2 linked regions of the Streptomyces sp. SN-593 genome follow. The protein of the gene in region 1 interacts with the protein of each later gene in a pairwise test. Links are inferred from orthologs where the notes say so. Each region holds a gene or a part of one and is shown on either strand. Other genes may lie near its edges. The genes, in order: RVR_RS25125 and RVR_RS07350.

Region 1 (3,034 bases):
GCCGGGTACGAGGAGGCGGTGCGCTCCTTCTCGATCCGGTGCCTGAAGGTCGACCCGGACCGGATCGACGCTCTGTACGCACGTTCGGCCCGGCGCCGCGGTGGCGACGGGACCCCGACAAGCGAGGCGGGTGCACGGTGACGAACGACATCAACGGCATGAACGGCAAGGTGGCCCTGGTGACGGGTGCCGCCGGCGGGATCGGCTCGGAGATCGTCCGGGCGCTGCACGCGCAGGGCGCCACGGTCGGCCTGGTCGACCGCGCCCCGGGCGCCCTGGACGAACTGGTCGCCGACATCGAGGAGTCCGGCGTCCCGGGCGGCGGCCGGCTGCTGGCGCTGCCCGCGGACGTCTCCGACCCGGCCCAGGTCACCGCGCTGGTGGACCTCGCCGAGGCCGAACTCGGCCCGATCGACCACCTGGTGAACGCCGCCGGCGTGCTGCGGCCCGGCCCGGTCGGCAAGCTCACCGAGGAGGACTGGCACGACACGTTCGCGGTCAACGCCACCGGCGTCTTCCTGCTGTGCCGCGCGGTCTCGGCCCGGATGGTGCCGCGCGGCGGCGGCGCGATCGTCACCATCGCGTCCAACGCGGCCCGCACCGCGCGGACCGACATGGCCGCCTACGCCGCGTCCAAGGCCGCCGCGCAGGCGTTCACCAAGTGCCTCGGGCTGGAGCTGGCCCGGCACGGCATCCGGTGCAACGTGGTCGCCCCCGGCTCCACCGACACCCCGATGCTCACCTCGCTGTGGTCCGGCGAGGGCGCCGAGCGGCCCTCCATCGACGGCGTGCTCGACTCCTTCCGCGTCGGCATCCCGACCGGCCGGCTGGCGCTTCCCCGCGACGTGGCCGAGGCGGTGCTCTTCCTGCTGTCGGACCGCGCCGCCCACATCACCCTCCAGGACCTCACGGTCGACGGCGGCGCCACGCTCGGCGTCTGAACCCCCGCGCCACCGGACCCGCCGCGCCGGGCCCCCGGCCGCGGCCGCCGTTCCGCCTCCGCGCACGGCGGCCGCGGCCCCCACCCGTATCGCCGACCCCGCCCAGGAAGGGCCACCCATGGCGAGACCCGTCATCCCCGAGATCACCCCGTACCCCATGCCGTCCCCGGCGGCGCTGCCGGAGAACACCGCGTCCTGGACGCTCGACCCGGACCGCGCGGTGCTGCTCGTGCACGACATGCAGCGGTACTTCCTGCGCCCGATCCCCGAGGGCCGCTCGCTGCGCGCCGACCTGGTGCGCAACTGCGTGGCGCTGCGCGAGGCCGCCGCGGCGGCGGGCGTGCCCGTCCACTACACCGCCCAGCCCGGCGGGATGACGCCCGAGGACCGTGGGCTGCTGATGGACTTCTGGGGTCCGGGCATGGACGCCAACCCCGAACACCGCGCCATCATCGACGAGTTGGAGCCCCGCCCGGACGACACGGTGCTCGTCAAGTGGCGGCCGAGCGCCTACTTCCGCACCCCGCTGCTGGAGTCGCTGCGCGCCTCCGGCCGCGACCAGCTCGTGGTGTGCGGGGTCTACGCCCACGTCGGCATCCTCCAGACGGCCGCGGAGGGCTGCGCGCACGGCATCCGCACCTTCCTGGCCGGCGACGCGGTCGCCGACTTCTCCGCGGCCCACCACCGGATGAGCCTGGAGTACGCCGCGACGCGCTGCGCGATGGTGCTGCCGACCTCGGCGCTGCTGTCCGCCCTGCCCGCCCGCTCGCTGGAAGGCGACCCGGCATGACCGCCCCGACCCCCCAGGCCGCCCCGAGCGACCCGGCCGCCGCCACCCGGCCGGCCGCCCCGGCCGCCGACCCGCGCGCCATGCTCGCCCGGATCACGGCCGGCAACGACGGCGAGCCCTTCGCGCTGCTGCACCGCCCCGAGTCCGGCCGTCCCGGCGCCGGCCCCCTGGTGGACCTGCTGACCGGCCCGATCGGCAGCCACGCCGAACTGGCCGACCTGCCGCTGAACGCGCACACCGCCCCGGGCCGCCACGAGTTACTGGTGCTGATGCCCTTCCGGCAGATCGCCGAGCGCGGCTTCGCGCACGTGGACGACGGCACCCCGATGCAGGCGATCCGGATCGAGCAGCAGTCCTCGCTCCCGCTGGACGACCTGCTCGCCGCGCTCCCCAGCAGCCAGGCGCACCCGATCCAGGTCCGCGACGCCCGCTTCGACCTGGACGACGAGGCGTACGCCGAGACCGCGCGCCGGATCGTCACCGAGGAGATCGGCACCGGCGCCGGCGCGAACTTCGTGCTCAAGCGCACCTACCTCAGCCGGATCGACGGCTGGTCGGTGCCGGCCGCGCTCGCCTACTACGGCCGGCTGCTGCGGCGCACCAGCGGCCAGTACTGGACGTTCCTGGTGCACACCGGCGAGCGCACCCTGGTCGGCGCCAGCCCGGAGCGGCACATCACGCTGCGCCGCGGCACCGCGGTGATGAACCCGATCAGCGGCACCTACCGCTACCCGCCGGGCGGCCCCACGGCCGCCGGGGTGCTGGACTTCCTCGCCGACCGCAAGGAGACCAACGAGCTGTACATGGTGCTCGACGAGGAACTGAAGATGATGAGCCGGGTCTGCGAGCAGGGCGGCCAGGTACTCGGCCCGCGGCTGCGCGAGATGACCCACCTCGCCCACACCGAGTACTTCATCGAGGGCCGCACCTCCCACGACGTGCGGGACATCCTGCGCGAGACGCTGCTCGCGCCCACCGTCACCGGCAGCCCGCTGGAGAGCGCCTGCCGCGCCATCGCCCGGTACGAGCCCGAGGGCCGCGGCTACTACGCGGGCGTGGCCGCCCTGATCGGCAGGGACGCCACGGGCCGCAGGGAGATGGACTCGGCCATCCTCATCCGCACCGCGGACATCGACACGCAGGGCCGGCTGCGGATGAGCGTCGGCGCCACGCTGGTCCGCGACTCCGACCCGGCGGCCGAGGCCGTGGAGACCAGGGCGAAGGCCGCCGGACTGCTGGCCGCGCTGCACGACGGCGCGGCGGAGGGCACCGGGACGCCCGGCGGCACGCCGGCGGGGGAGGA
Region 2 (3,090 bases), 4.1 Mb from region 1 along the record:
CGTCCAGGGCGACCGCACCATGGGCATCTTCGAACGCCCCGCGCCGGCCTTCCTCGACGCCCTCCAGGCGGAGTTCGGCTTCGCACCGCCCCGCGAGCACGGCTACGACGTCGTCCGCGCCATCCGCGCCCTGCGCGACGGCACCGCCAAGGTCTTCCTCGCCATGGGCGGCAACTTCGTCGCCGCCTCACCCGACACCGACGTCACCGAGGCGGCCGTCCGCAAGGCCCGGCTGACCGTCCACGTCTCCACCAAGCTCAACCGCTCGCACACGGTCACCGGCGCCCGCGCCCTGATCCTGCCCACCCTCGGCCGCACCGAGAAGGACCGGCAGGCCGGCGGCGACCAGTTCGTCACCGTCGAGGACTCCATGGGCATGGTGCACGCCTCCCACGGCAACCTCGCCCCCGCCTCGCCCCACCTGCTGTCCGAGCCCGCCATCATCAGCCGGCTCGCCCGCGCCGTGCTCGGCCCCCGCCACGCCATTCCCTGGGCCGACTTCGAAGCCGACTACGACCGGGTCCGCGACCGCATCTCCCGCGTCGTGCCCGGCTTCGACGACTTCAACCGCCGCGTGCGCCGCCCCGGCGGCTTCACCCTGCCGCACGGGCCGCGCGACAGCCGCACCTTCCCCACCGCCACCGGCAAGGCCAACTTCACCGCCGCGCCCCTGGAGTACCCCGAGGTCCCCGCCGGACGGCTGCTGCTCCAGACGCTGCGCTCGCACGACCAGTACAACACCACCATCTACGGCCTCGACGACCGCTACCGCGGCATCAAGAACGGCCGCCGCGTCGTCCTCGTCCACCCCGACGACGCCGCCGCGGCCGGGCTCGCCGACGGCGACTACGCCGACCTCGTCGGCGAGTGGACCGACGGCACCGAGCGCCGCGCCGACGGCTTCCGCGTCGTGCACTACCGCACCCCCCGCGGCTGCGCCGCCGCGTACTACCCCGAGACCAACGTGCTCGTCCCGCTCGACCACACCGCCGACACCAGCAACACCCCCGCGTCGAAGTCCGTGGTCATACGGCTCGAACCGCACGGGCCCGGCCGCCCCTGAACCGCCGGCCGGCCCGGAGCCGCCGTCCGGGCACGGGACACCGTCCGGCCCCGAGCCGCCGACGTGGCGGCCGGGCCGCCTTACGGGCGGCCGTCCTCCACCACCACCCGGCCGGGCACGGGGCCCGACCGGCCGCCGGCACCGGCCGGCCCTTACCCTCGACCTGCGCGACCCGCCGCACCGGCCGGCCGCGTCCCCGGCCGCACCAGCGCAGAACGGAGCCGACCCGCATGGGCGAGCAGACCACCACCCGGTTCTCCCCGGAGACCCTGGAACAGTACGCAGGACTCGGCATCGACCTGCCCTCCTTCTTCTCCGCCGGCCCCCTCGGCGGCCGGATGGGCATCCGGATCGTCGAGGCCGCGCCCGAGAAGGTGGTCGGCACCATGCCCGTCGAGGGCAACACGCAGCCGTACGGGCTGCTGCACGGCGGCGCCTCCGCGGTGCTGGCGGAGACCCTCGGGTCGGTCGGGGCGATGCTGCACGGCGGGCCCAACAAGATCGCGGTCGGCGTCGACCTCAACGCGACGCACCACCGCAGCGTGCGCGGCGGCACCGTGACGGGCACGGCCACCCCCGTGCACCGGGGGCGCTCCTCGGCCAGCTACGAGATCGTCATCACCGACGACGCCACCGGCAAGCGGGTGTGCACCGCCCGCCTCACCTGCATGCTGCGCCCTGCCTCCCCCACCCCGCCGCCTCCGGCCGACGCCTGATCCCGTCCGGTCCGGGCACGCCGGGGGCACAGGAAACTGTCATTGTGGGGCGGGGTCGCGGAACCTAACGTCGAGGCATGGCAGCGACATTCTGGGCGCTTGAGCCGGAACCCGGCGTGCGGACCGACCTGGGAGAGCACATGAAGTCCTCGGCATGGACGATCACGGCACCGAGGCCGCAAAGTCCGCAGGCCCCGCAAGGGACGCCGCACGGCTTCGGGGTCACGCTCAGCACCCTGCGGGAGCTGACGGGGATGACGCAGGAGGAGCTCTCCGAGAACTCCGGGCTGAGCGTGCGGGCGATCAGGAACCTGGAGAACGGCCACACCGAGCGGCCCCGCAAGAAGACCTGCGAGCTGCTCGCCGGCGCCATGGACCTCCGCGAGGGGGAGGCCCGGCGGCTGCTGACCGCGGCCGGCTGGGGGCCGCGCACCCGTCCCGTCCTGCTGAGCGAGGTCGGCCGACCGCGATCCGAACTCCCCCCGGCCGAGCACGGGTTGGTGGGACGCCAGGAGGTGCTGGCCGGCATCCGCGCACACCTGGCGGGCGAGGACGGCGGTCACGGCGGCGGGCGCCTCGCCGTCGTCACCGGGGCGCCCGGAGCGGGCAAGACCGCGGTGGTCGCGCACGCCGCCCAGTCGCTGCGCGCGGACTTCCCCGACGGCCAGATCTTCATCGACCTCGACGACTCCGGGCACGAGCCGCTGACCCCGGCGGCCGTCACGCTGCGGATGCTGCGCTCGCTGCGCGGCGGCGAGCCCGGCGCGGCCGGCGAGGAGGGCGCGGCCGCGTTACGGGCCCTGCTCACCGAGCGGCGGGTGCTGACGGTGGTCGACAACGCGGACAGCGAGGCGCAGATCCGCCCGCTGCTCACCGGCTCGCCCGGCAGCGCGGTGCTGGTCGCCGCCCGCCGCCAACTGTGGGCGCTGCCGCAGGCGTACACCGCGCAACTCGACCCGCTCGCCCCGCAGGACGCCGTGCTGGCCCTGGAGAACCTGCTCGGGCGGGACCGCACCGGCAGCGAGCCGTCCGCCATGGGCAGCATCGCCGCCTCCTGCGGGTACCTGCCGCTGGCCCTGCACATCGCCGGACTGTGGATCGCCGCGCGGCCGCACCGGCGGCTGCGGGACATCGCCGACCGGCTGGTGGACGAGAAGGACCGGCTGGACTGCCTGCGGATCGGCGACCTGTCGGTGCGCGCGAGCGTCGCCGCCTACGTGCGCCGGCTCTTCCCCGCCGAGCAGGAGGCCCTGCGCCGGCTGGCGGCGCTGCGCGGCTTCTTCGACGTGGCCGACGCGGCGGCGACGCTCG

Evidence for each region.
Region 2: the proteins of RVR_RS25125 (region 1) and RVR_RS07350 interact in binary tests that used the Escherichia coli proteins (3 or more experiments, as listed by UniProt). The link is inferred for Streptomyces sp. SN-593 from one-to-one orthologs.

Annotation. Positions count from the first base shown.
Region 1 is NZ_AP018365.1:5,880,184-5,883,217, forward strand. Bases 57-2,895 are described here. They hold RVR_RS25125 (isochorismatase family protein), read left to right. Parts: upstream 57-1,059; coding sequence 1,060-1,731; downstream 1,732-2,895. Other genes in these bases: RVR_RS25115 (amidohydrolase family protein), read left to right, coding at 57-141; RVR_RS25120 (2,3-dihydro-2,3-dihydroxybenzoate dehydrogenase), read left to right, coding at 159-941; RVR_RS25130 (anthranilate synthase family protein), read left to right, coding at 1,728-2,895. In the rest of the region: more of RVR_RS25115, read left to right, coding at 1-56; more of RVR_RS25130, read left to right, coding at 2,896-3,034. UniProt on the Escherichia coli protein: Involved in the biosynthesis of the siderophore enterobactin (enterochelin), which is a macrocyclic trimeric lactone of N-(2,3-dihydroxybenzoyl)-serine.
Region 2 is NZ_AP018365.1:1,757,827-1,760,916, forward strand. The notes cover bases 142-3,036. They hold RVR_RS07350 (PaaI family thioesterase), read left to right. Parts: upstream 142-1,293; coding sequence 1,294-1,779; downstream 1,780-3,036. Other genes in these bases: RVR_RS07345 (FdhF/YdeP family oxidoreductase), read left to right, coding at 142-1,063; RVR_RS07355 (helix-turn-helix domain-containing protein), read left to right, coding at 1,857-3,036. In the rest of the region: more of RVR_RS07345, read left to right, coding at 1-141; more of RVR_RS07355, read left to right, coding at 3,037-3,090. UniProt on the Escherichia coli protein: Required for optimal enterobactin synthesis. Acts as a proofreading enzyme that prevents EntB misacylation by hydrolyzing the thioester bound existing between EntB and wrongly charged molecules.